Regions from separate parts of the Megamonas hypermegale genome, predicted to be linked through region 1. Evidence: riboswitches for the same ligand, from Rfam matches in the RefSeq annotation. Region 1 holds a riboswitch; the other holds the start of a gene.
What was found. Region 1 has a riboswitch for ZMP and ZTP ahead of CKV65_RS09635 (phosphoribosylaminoimidazolecarboxamide formyltransferase). Riboswitches for the same ligand answer to the same signal wherever they lie in the genome.
Positions count from the first base shown of each region.

Region 2: another riboswitch for ZMP and ZTP. It lies ahead of CKV65_RS01200 (formate--tetrahydrofolate ligase); the one in region 1 lies ahead of CKV65_RS09635 (phosphoribosylaminoimidazolecarboxamide formyltransferase).

Region 1 covers NZ_LT906446.1:1,995,887-2,002,168, reverse strand. The annotation lists gene CKV65_RS09645 (phospholipid carrier-dependent glycosyltransferase) at 1-1,118, opposite strand, end outside; gene thiD (bifunctional hydroxymethylpyrimidine kinase/phosphomethylpyrimidine kinase) at 1,275-2,054, shown strand; gene CKV65_RS09635 (phosphoribosylaminoimidazolecarboxamide formyltransferase) at 2,106-3,281, opposite strand; ZMP/ZTP riboswitch at 3,319-3,398, opposite strand; gene CKV65_RS09630 (ATP-dependent 6-phosphofructokinase) at 3,550-4,515, shown strand; gene CKV65_RS09625 (AzlD domain-containing protein) at 4,599-4,910, opposite strand; gene CKV65_RS09620 (AzlC family ABC transporter permease) at 4,900-5,637, opposite strand; gene CKV65_RS09615 (LysR family transcriptional regulator) at 5,747-6,282, shown strand, end outside.
Region 2 covers NZ_LT906446.1:247,273-253,554, reverse strand. The annotation lists gene CKV65_RS01220 (aminotransferase class I/II-fold pyridoxal phosphate-dependent enzyme) at 1-735, opposite strand, end outside; gene CKV65_RS01215 (menaquinone biosynthesis decarboxylase) at 937-2,397, shown strand; gene CKV65_RS01210 (4-hydroxybenzoate octaprenyltransferase) at 2,390-3,235, shown strand; gene folD (bifunctional methylenetetrahydrofolate dehydrogenase/methenyltetrahydrofolate cyclohydrolase FolD) at 3,252-4,151, shown strand; ZMP/ZTP riboswitch at 4,149-4,236, shown strand; gene CKV65_RS01200 (formate--tetrahydrofolate ligase) at 4,314-5,981, shown strand; gene CKV65_RS01195 (MIP/aquaporin family protein) at 6,148-6,282, shown strand, end outside.

The DNA of each region.
Region 1 (6,282 bases):
AAAGCTATAACTGCATTTATTATTAAAGGTATTTTTAAATTGATATTATCTTTATCTAAATTAGCCAATCTACTAGCAATCAATATGGCTAAAGGTGGAAAACACGGTATGATATACGGTACTAACTTAGAATCAGATAATGAATAAAAAATAAATACTATACTAAACCAAATAATTAAGTAAATATATTGATTATATCTAAAACTATTTTTTAATCTAGCCCATATTTTTCTTAACGATACTGAAGCAAATAAAAAGCCCGTCCATGGGAAAATACCTAAAATTATACATGGTATAAAAAAGTATGCTGGAGCATATCGATGATGCGTAGTAGTTGTATAGCGCAAAAAATGTTCATGAATGAAAAAGAAATAAAAGAAATCTGGATTATCCCTACAAACAAGATAAAACCAAGGTACGCAAATTATTAAAAAAATACTAATACCAATAGGTGAAAAAAGTTTCCATATCAATTTAAATTGTTTAGTGCATATAGCATATATCACTGCAATCGCTATTGCAAAAACGATAGCAACAAGCCCTTTTGTTAATACCCCAAATGCCATAGATGCATAAAAAATATATAAAAACTTAGATTTTTGTGTAACACTAAATTGATAAAACGATACCATACACAGCGTTATAAAAAGAGATACAGGCATATCTAAAATATTTAAAGAACCAATTATCAAATATAAAAATGATGTTGCTAAAATAATGCTAGCTAATAGACCTGTTTTACGATTAAACATTTTTGTACCTAAATAATATGTACAAAAAACACCACCTAAAGCACATAACGCTGGAAATAATCTCACTGCAAATTCATTTTCACCAAAAATAAGCATAGATATTGCCGTAATCCAATATTGCAAAGCTGGCTTTTCAAAATATTCCACACCATTTAAATGTGGCGTAATAAAATTGCCACTAAATAACATTTCACGTGGAATTTCTGCATATCTACCTTCATCTGGATTGAATAATGGATAATATCCTAAGTGCCAAATATATAATACACATAAGATGGCAAAAATAATATATATTGTAGATTTGGATATAGTAAATTTATCTACTATATCTTTTTTATTTAATATGATATTTATATTTTTACCCACATCTATTAATCCTCCTGTCTTATTCTAAAAAAATACTACTGAATATTTCTGAAAAGAAGCTGAAAAATTTTGCAGGTAAAATAAAAATATTATAAAATGAACTTGCTTATCAATTAATTAACAATAGGAAGAATTATATATAAGTGAGGTAATATTATGAAAAAAGTTTTAACAATTGCTGGTTCAGATTGTAGTGGTGGGGCTGGTATTCAAGCTGATATAAAAACTATAACAGCACATAAAATGTATGCTATGAGTGCCATCACCGCTTTAACTGCACAAAATACTACGGGCGTTTATGGTATTTTAGAAACAGATGCAAAATTTATGGGACTACAACTTGATTGTATCTTTAAAGATATTAATCCTGATGCTGTAAAAATTGGTATGGTAGCTAATAAAGATATCATAAAAACAATTGCTAATAAATTAATTGAATACAAAGCTAAAAATATAGTAGCTGACCCAGTAATGGTTTCTACTGCTGGCAGTCGTTTGATGGAAGAAGATGCTGCTAATACTTTGATTGAAAAATTATTACCACTCGCTACAGTCATAACTCCAAACTTAGCTGAGGCAGAAGTTTTATGTAATTTTCCTATAAAGACTAAGGAAGATTGCATTAAAGCCGCTGAAACTATTTTCAAAAAAATTCCTACAGCTATTTTAATTAAAGGCGGTCATTTAGAAGATTGTGCTGATGATTTACTTTGGGACAATGGTTCTATTCATTGGTTTAAAGGAGAACGCATAGATAATCCTAATACACATGGAACGGGCTGCACACTTTCTTCTGCTATTGCTTCTAATCTTGCCGCTGGACATGACCTTGTAACAAGCATTCAAAATGCCAAAGATTACATCACAGGAGCTTTAAAAGCCAATTTAAATTTAGGTAAAGGCAGTGGGCCTTTAAATCATATGTACAATTTATAATTTATAACGAAAAAAGGTTGAAGCTTAAAGCCTCAACCTTTTATTTTAATATTAATGATGGAATAAACGAATTCCAACAAATGCCATTGCCATATTGTATTTATCACAAGTTTCAATAACATTATCATCACGAATAGAACCGCCACTTTGTGCAACAAATTCTACACCGGATTTATGAGCACGTTCGATATTATCGCCAAATGGGAAGAACGCATCAGAACCGAGAGATACGCCTTTTACTTTAGCAAGCCAAGCTTCTTTTTCTTCTTTAGTAAATACTGGTGGTTTTTCTGTGAATACGCGTTTCCAATCATCGCCACCGAGTAAATCCATATATTCATCGGAGATATATACATCAATTGCATTATCGCGGTCTGGACGGCGAACATCTGGTTTAAATGGTAAGTTCAATACTTGTGGTGCTTGACGTAAATGCCAAATATCTGCTTTATTACCAGCAAGACGAGTACAATGTACACGAGATTGTTGACCTGCACCAATACCGATAGCCTGTCCATCTTTTGCATAACATACGGAATTTGATTGTGTATATTTAAGTGTAATCAATGATATGAGTAAATCACGTTTTGCAGCTTCTGGAATTTCTTTGTTTTTAGTAGGTACATTGTTGAATAATTCTTCTGTGATTTTAATATCGTTGCGTTTTTGTTCAAAAGTAACACCGAATACTTCTTTTGTTTCAAGTTCTGGTGCTTTGTAATCAGGATTCATCTGAATTACAAGATAATTACCTTTGCGTTTTGTCTTTAAGATTTCTAAAGCTTCAGCGCTGTAAGATGGAGCAATGATACCATCGGATACTTCACGAGCTAAGAAACGAGCTGTAGCAGCATCGCATTCATCAGAAAGTGCAGCGAAATCACCATAAGAAGACATACGGTCTGCACCACGAGCGCGAATATAAGCTGTAGCCATAGGTGTGAGTTCTACACCTTCAACAAAATACATTTTCTTTAAAGTATCAGATAATGGCACAGCAACAGCAGCACCTGCTGGGCTTACATGTTTAAATGAAGCTGCTGCTGGTAAACCTGTAGCTTCACGCAATTCACGAACCAATTGCCAGCTATTAAAAGCATCTAAAAGATTAATATATCCTGGTTTGCCATTTAAAACTGTAAATGGTAAATCTTGTCCATCTTTCATATACACACGTGCTGGTTTTTGATTAGGGTTACATCCGTACTTTAATTCCATAGAATTCATTTACGATTTCCTCCTGTAAGTAAATTGATAAATTAATATATTTTGCCCAGACGGTCGGCTGATAATCTACTGTGCTTCATGTAGTTAATTCCACTTCCGTCAGTTACACAGTTTCTAAAATAAAATTTATCATTATATTGCTTTACTTGTCAAGATTAGCATAAGATTTAAAAGGATTTTGTATACCATCTAGCGAAATAATCATAAAATAGAGTTTTTTTATAGATTTATATTGATGTTTTGGAAAAATTTTAGGAGGGTTTTATTTATGGATAAAAATATAGCTGTATTGACTAGTGGTACAGATGCACCTGGCATGAATGCCGCTATTAGAGCTGTTGTTCGTACAATACTTAGCAATGGTTCTCGCGTTTGGGGCGTCTATGATGGATATCGTGGATTAGTTGATGATAATATGGAAGAATTATCTTCTATTTCCGTAGCTGATATAATTCAACGTGGTGGTACTTTCCTTGGTACTAGTTTTTGCAAACGCTGGTACACAAAAGAAGGACGCCAAACAGCTTATGAAAATCTAAAAAAACGTGATATAGATGCACTTATCGTCATCGGTGGTGATGGTAGCTTACGTGGTGCTGAAGAATTTGCTAGAGAAACTGGTTTTCCTGTTATTGGTATCCCTGCAACTATTGAAAATGATATTTGGGGTACAGATTATGCTATTGGCTGTGACACAGCAGCTAACACAATTTTGGAAGCTATCAATAAAATAAGAGATACTGCAGCAGCACATCATCGTATTTTCATCTTAGAAGTAATGGGTAACAAATACGGCTGGCTCGCTACATATACAGCAGTTGCCGGCGGCGGAAATATGGTAATCGTTCCAGATGATGAATACGATCAAGAAAAAGTCGTTGCTAAAGCTAAAAAATTACATGACGAAGGTAAAACTTATCTCGTAATTTTAGCTTCTGAAGGCGTAGGTGATATGCAAGCTTTAGCTAAAGAATTACAAGAAAAAACAGGTGTTTCTACTCGTTTAACTACTTTAGGTTTAGTACAACGCGGTGGTTCTCCAACAGCTAATGACCGTGTGTTTGCTAGTGTTTTAGGTGAACAGGCTGCACTTGCTGCTATATCTGGTTTATATGGTATTGTATTTGGTTTAAATAAAGGACAAATCGTAAGCGTTGATTTACGTGATGCTGTAACCAATAAAAAAGTTTATCCAGAAGACTTAAAACATCTTGCAGAAATCATCTCTTATTGAGAACAAATATTATGCGTTTAAAGATAAAAAGCTGTAATAAATTGAGCTAGCTCAATTTATTACAGCTTTTTTATTCATATAAATTACAAAATAAATAATTCCAAAATAAATACACTACAACAACACGATACAGCGACTTGAAATAAACTTGCTCCAAACCATGCTGTTATAATACCTACAACTAATGCTAATGCTCCTGAAAAAGGACTTTGTGTCGCATTTATTATCGCTGGAAAAGTCATGACAGCTAATGTAATATACGGTACATAATACAAGAAAGATTGTATAAAACGACTTTTTATCTGTTTTTGAATTAAAGTAAGTGGCAAAACACGAATGGCCATACTCACGCCAGCCATTATAAGTATATAAATATAAATTTCACTATTGCTCATTATGTGCCTTCTCCTCTTGTTTTATTGGGAATAAAATTGCTGCAACTGAAGCTAATATAACAGTAAGTAATATTATGCGTGTAGCATCAGATAAATTACAAACATATGGTAAATAATTGGCAATATAACTTGCTACAAAACTTATAAGCACAAATAAACCAATTGTTTTATTTTGATGTGCTGGAGGAATTATTACAGCTAAAAACATACCATATAATGCTACGCTAAATGCGCTGACTAAACTTACAGAAAGTAAATTACCTGCAATAATACCAAGTGCTGTTCCAATAGACCAACATGGCATTGTGACAAGCATTGCTCCATAAGTATAAAATGGATTAAGATATCCAGGGCGTGCAATCGTTATTGCAAAAAGTTCATCTGTAATATCAAAACCAATTAAAAGACGATGATACCACGGCGTATCTGGATGCATACGCTGACTTAAAGCACAACTCATTATTAAATAACGTGAGTTAGCAATCAAAATGACAAGAAACATTTCTAAATATGTAGCCATAGTAGCAATCACTGTAAAACCTGCATATTCACCTGCAGAAGCATTCGTCAAAATACTGGCAAAAAAACCTTGAAACGCAGATAATCCAGCATTTTTAGCAGCAATCCCCAAAGAAAAAGAAACAGCTAGATATCCCAAGGCAATAGGAATACCATCTCGCATACCTTCTTTAAATACTTGTTTGTTATCAGACAAATTCTGATACATGAAATCTCTCCTTTTTTCATATTTTGCATTAATTATTATAACAACCTTATTTACATAAAGAAAACGAATATTTATAATGACTTCATAAGTAATACTAATGGAGGAAAACATGATATCACGTTACGGTATTTTTTGCAAAGTTATTGAACTCACAAGTTTTACAAAAGTCGCTAAACAAATCGGTTATTCACAAAGCGCAATAAGCCAAACGATAAAATCACTTGAGCAAGAATTAGGCGTTATCTTAATTGACCGCAAAAAAGACGGTATAACTCTAACTTCTGATGGAAAAGAATTTTTACCATATCTTCAATCTATTTACCGTGCGGAATGTGCTTTAAAACAAAAACAAAAAGAACTAACTGGATTAGAAAATAGTATTATTCGCATTGGGACTTTTACCAGTGTGAGCCGTAATATCTTACCTCAATTAATGAAGCAATTTAAAAAAATTTATCCCGGTGTAAATTTCATCTTAAAACAAGGAGATTATACCAGCATTCAAAAATGGGTGCAGACAGAAATTGTAGACTTTGGCTTTGTAAATAGCAACGCTGTAAAAGGTATAAAGGTAGAAATACTCTATGAAGATGAACTGTTAGCTGTACTGCCACCTAATCATTCACTCATCGAATATAAAAGTAT
Region 2 (6,282 bases), 480 kb from region 1:
ATCTACACGATTTTTTTTCATATGCAACAGCGAAGTTTGTGTCATTGAACCTAAAATTTTATGTGTGCTTTGCGCTACAATATCTGCTCCTGCATCTAATGCCTGCACTGGCAATCTATCAGAAAAGAGCAAATGGGGTCCATGCGCTTCATCAACGAGCAATACCATATCATTTTCATGTACAATTTTAGCTATTTTTTTTATATCACCAGCCACGCCGTAATATGTAGGATAAACCATGACGAGCGCTTTAGCTTCTGGATTTTCACTTATCACTTTTTGCACTTCATTTGGCGTTATACTCATAGCAATACCCAATTTTTCATCTATTTCAGGTTGAATGAATACAGGTGTCGCACCTACAAGCACTAAACCACCTAATACACTTCGATGAGCATTGCGTGGCACAATGACTTTATCGCCTGGATTTAATGCCGTAAGCAACATTGCATGAATTGCTCCCGTCGTTCCATTGATAAAAAATCTGCTTTCATCCGCGCCATATAAATCAGCCGCTAAATCCTGTGCTTCTTTTATACAGCCAGTTGCACCATGTATATCATCTAATTCTTCCATCAAGGAAACTTCCATTTTTAAACCATCAGGCATTATAATCTCACGCATTTCATCGGGAATACCTTTACCTTGTTTATGCCCCGGCGTATGAAAAGCCATCGCTTTATCCGCAATATAATTCTTCATTGCTGTAAACAATGGTGTTTTGTTTTGCTCCATCAATAAACCTTCCTTATTTCATATAATTAAATTCAATAAATATTATACTATATACTGTAAAATTTAAACTACCTTGAAGCTCCATTATAAATAATAAAAAAGATATGCTTTAAACCTTTTTTATCATCATCTCAAAGAAAAACAGCCTATATTATGCTATAATATTCAATGCAAAATAAATTTAATTAAGGAGTGAATTTCTTGGCTTTCTATGACTTACGAGAATATATTAAAGCTTTAGAACAGCATGGCTGGCTTAAGCGCATAAAAACACCTGTTGATTGCAACTTAGAAATCACAGAAATTACTGACCGCGTATCTAAAATGGAAGGGGATAAAAACGTAGCCCTTTTATTCGAAAATGTTATCGGTTATGATATGCCTGTTCTTATGAACGCTTTTGGCAGTAAAGAACGTTTAGCACTTGCTTTTGGCGTTGATGATATTGAAGAAATCCCTAATGAACTCAGAGAAATTTTAAAATTACCGTATATCTCTTTGCAACACAAAATGGATTTACTGCATATCATTCCTACTGCAAAAAGAGCTATAAATTTCCCTAAATACGTAAAAAAAGCACCATGTCAAGAAGTTGTCATCACAGACAATCCAAGCTTGGACAAATTTCCTATTTTAAAATGTTGGCCTCAAGATGGTGGCCCATTCATCACTTTACCACTTGTATTTACACGCAATCCTAAAACGGGTAAACGCAATGTAGGTATGTACCGCTTACAAAAATATGATAGTCAAACAACTGGTATGCATTGGCATTTGCATAAAGATGGCGCTAGCAATTACCGTGCTTATAAAGAAATGGGCGTAGACAAAATCGAAGTGGCTGTAGCAATCGGAACAGACCCAGTCGTTACTTATTCTGCTACTGCTCCATTGCCACGCGATATTGATGAAATGGTATTTGCAGGCTTTTTGCGTAAAAAATCCGTAGAAATGGTTAAATGTAAAACTGTCGATGTTGAAGTTCCTGCTACAAGCGAAATCGTTTTAGAAGGTTATGTAAATATCGGTGAAACTCGCCGTGAAGGCCCATTCGGTGACCATACAGGATATTATTCTCTCGCTGATGACTATCCAGTATTCCATATCACTTGTATCACACATCGCAAAAATCCTATTTATGCGGCAACTATCGTAGGTAAACCACCAATGGAAGACTGCTATCTCGCTAAAGCTACAGAACGCATTTTCTTGCCACTTTTACAGCAAGCTATTCCTGAAATTCGCGATATCAACTTCCCACTTGAAGGCGTTTTCCACGATTGTGTAATGGTATCCATCAAAAAAACATATCCACAGCAAGCTAAAAAAGTCATGCACGCTCTTTGGGGCATGGGTCAAATGATGTTCACAAAATTAATCATCGTAGTTGATGAACATGTTGATGTACAAAATGAAAAAGAAGTTTGGTGGCGTGTTTACAATAATATTGATGCTAAACAAGATTTAGTCATGGTAGATGGCCCATTAGATGCTCTCGACCACTCTTCACCAATGGCTAAATGGGGTACAAAAATCGGCATTGATGCTACAAAAACTTGGGTAGAAGAAGGTCATAGTCGTGAATGGCCTGATGAAATAGTAATGTCTGATGACATCAAAAAAGTAGTAGATAAAAAATGGGCGGAACTCGGTCTTGAGTAAGCTCTCCGCTCATATCAATAATATTGCCCTTCATCATACAGTATTTGCTCTGCCCTTTGCTTATATGGGATTGTTCCTTGCGGCAAAGGGTATTCCCACTTTTCACGATTTTATCTGGGTTACACTTGCTATGGTAGGTGCTAGAAGTTCTGCACTTGCTATGGACAATATTGTTGACTTAAAATTTGATAAAGTTCAACCCCGCATGAAAAAACGCCCGCTTGTAGCTGGCACCATAAAACCAATTGAAGTCTTCGTTTTAATCATCATAAGTTTAGCCATATTTTTATTTTCTGCCGCTCAACTTGCACCAATCTGCTTAAAGCTTACACCTATCTGTTTATTCTTTTTGTTATTTTATCCATATACAAAAAGATTTACATTTCTTTGCCATTATTTCCTTGGCGTAGCTCTTGCCATGGCACCAGCGGGCGGATATATGGCTGTGACAGGACAACTTCCACTCGGTATAATATTTTTAAGTGGCGGTGTTTGCCTTTGGATAGGTAGTTTTGATGCAATTTACGGCAGTCAAGACCGTGAATTTGATTTAAAGCATCATTTGCATTCTTTAGCGACAAAATTTGGCGTTGCTAAAGCTCATCGCATTGCCGCTTATCTTCACTGCGTATCAATATTATGCTTTATTTTAACTGGAATTTATTTTGATTTATCTTGGATTTATTACATTGGCGTTTTAATTGCTATTGTAACTTTAATTTATCAACACAATATAATTTCACCAAATGATTTTCATCGCCTAACGCAAGTTTATTTCATGCGCAACGGCATTGTATCTATTGTTATCTTTATATTTACATTAATAGATTTAATTTAAAGCGGAGGTGCTTATTTTGACTGCAACAATCCTATCTGGCAAAGTTTTCGCCACTCAATTTAAAGAAGAAGCAAAAAAAGAAATTTTAAACATTAAACAAGAATACGGCGTAACACCTGGTTTAGCCGTTATCATCGTAGGCGAAAATCCTGCTTCTAAAGTATATGTACGCAATAAACATAAAGCTTGCGAAGAAATAGGCATTTATTCCGAAGTCATTGAAATGCCTGAAACTACTACAAAAGAAGAATTAATTCGCAAAATCGATGAATTAAATTTTCGCAAAGAAATTCATGGTATTTTAGTACAATTACCATTGCCAAAAGCTATTGCGCAACATGAAGAAGAAATTTTAAATGAAATAAATCCATTTAAAGATGTAGATGGTTTTCATCCTATCAATGTAGGCAAGCTCGTCACTGGACAAGAAGCTTTAATCCCTTGTACTCCACACGGTTGCTTAAAAATGCTCGAAGCTAGCAATATAAACATCGATGGCGCTCATGCCGTTGTAATCGGCCGCAGCAATATCGTTGGTAAACCGATGGCACATTTATTATTATCTAAAAATGCTACAGTTACTATCTGCCATTCCCATACAAAAAATTTAAAAGAAATATGTAAAAGTGCAGATATTATAGTTGCAGCTATTGGTAAGCCAAAATTTATCACAGCAGATATGATAAAACCTGGTGCTACAGTAATCGATGTTGGCATTAACCGCATTGCACCAAAAAAACTTGTCGGTGATGTCGATTTTGAAAATGCCGTAAACGTTGCTGGAGCTATCACACCTGTACCTGGTGGCGTAGGTCTTTTGACAATCGCTATGCTAATGCAAAATACTGTTACAGCATTAAAAATGCAACTTGCTAATCAATATGCACTTTGTTATAATAAAGACATAAATTCATAAACGGTACGGAACTGACGGATTTTAAGTGGAATTAACCACGTGAACCGTACTATTTACAAAAAAGTCGACCGTCTGGGCATAAAATCATATGCTCAGGCGTTTTTTTATGTCCTGAGATATGAGATAATAGTAATATAAAACAAATTGGAGGTAATTACCCAAATGAAAACAGATGTTGAAATTGCTCAAGAAGCTGTCATGCAGCCTATAACTGAAATTGCTAAACACCTTGAAATCCCTGAAGATGACCTTGAATTATATGGAAAATATAAAGCTAAAATTTCCCTTGATTACTGGAATACATTAAAAAACAGACCAAATGGTAAATTAATCCTCGTTACTGCTATTAACCCTACACCAGCAGGTGAAGGCAAAACAACAACAAGCATTGGACTTGGTGATGCTCTTCACAAACTCGGCAAAAAAACTACAATTGCCCTTCGTGAACCTTCTCTTGGTCCTTGCTTTGGTCTTAAAGGCGGTGCAGCTGGTGGCGGATATTCTCAAGTAGTACCTATGGAAGATATCAACCTTCATTTCACTGGTGATTTCCATGCTATCACTACAGCTCATAACCTTTTAGCAGCTGTTATTGACAATCACATTCAACAAGGTAACGCACTTGACCTTGATGTTCGCCGTATCACTTGGAAACGCGTTCTCGACTTAAATGACCGCGCACTTCGCAATATTATCTGTGGTCTTGGCGGTAAAGCACACGGTGTACCTCGTGAAACTGGTTTCGATATCACTGTTGCATCTGAAATGATGGCAATTTTATGCTTAACTTCTGACCTTGAAGACATGAAAAAACGCCTCGGCAACATCATCATTGGTTATACACGTTCTGGCCGTATTGTTCGTGCTAAAGAATTAAACGTAACTGGTGCACTCACATTATTATTTAAAGACGCAATCAAACCAAACCTTGTACAAACACTTGAAGGTACTCCTGCGCTCATTCATGGTGGCCCTTTTGCTAATATCGCTCATGGTTGCAACAGCGTAATGGCTACAAAATACGCTTTGAAAATGGCTGATTACACTGTAACAGAAGCAGGCTTCGGTGCTGACCTTGGTGCTGAAAAATTCCTCGATATCAAATGCCGCTTCACTGGCTTTAAACCAAATGCTGTCGTTATCGTAGCAACAATTCGCGCTTTAAAAATGCACGGCGGACTTGCTAAAACTGAACTTGGCACAGAAAATATTGAAGCACTCAAAAAAGGTATGACAAACCTCGCTAAACACATTGAAAACATTCATAAATTCGGTTTACCAATCGTAGTTGCTATCAATGCATTTCCTACAGATACAGAAAACGAATTACAAGAACTCAAAACTCTTTGCGAAAGCATGGGCGCATCTGTTAGTATTTCTGAAGCTTGGGCAAAAGGTGGCGAAGGTGCTATTGACCTTGCTAAAAAAGTTATTGAAGCAGCAGAAAAACCTTCCGATTTCCATTATATGTATGATGAAAACGATACTATTAAAAATAAAATCAATGCAATTGCCACTAAAATCTACGGTGCTGACGGCGTAAATTACATTCCAGCTGTTGAAAAAACTATCGCAGAACTCGAAGCTGCTGGGCTTGATAAAATGCCAATTTGCATGGCTAAAACTCAATACTCCTTGAGCGATGACCAAACAAAACTCGGTGCACCAACTGGCTTTAGAATCACTGTTCGTGAATTACGTATAAGCGCTGGTGCTGGCTTTATTGTAGCTCTTACAGGTAATGTACTCACAATGCCTGGACTTCCTAAAAAACCAGCTGCTGAAAATATGGATATTGATATAAACGGCAAAATTACAGGCTTATTCTAAAAAATAATATTTTATAATACACCGCCAAAAATTAGACATCATATTTAACTTTTGGTGGTGTATTTTTTATAATAAAATCTTCTAATGGTTTTTTCATCTAAAACATCCAAAATAAATTTAAAATTTACTTTATTCTTTAATAACTATATGAAAGGAGATTATTTTTATGGACAATTTATTAGGAGAATTTATTGGTACAGCCATTCTTATTACTTTTGGTTGTGGTGTAGTCGCCAACGTTTCTTTAAAAGGTTCTAAAGGAGAAAATAGTGGTTGGATAGTAATTACTGCTGCTTGGGGA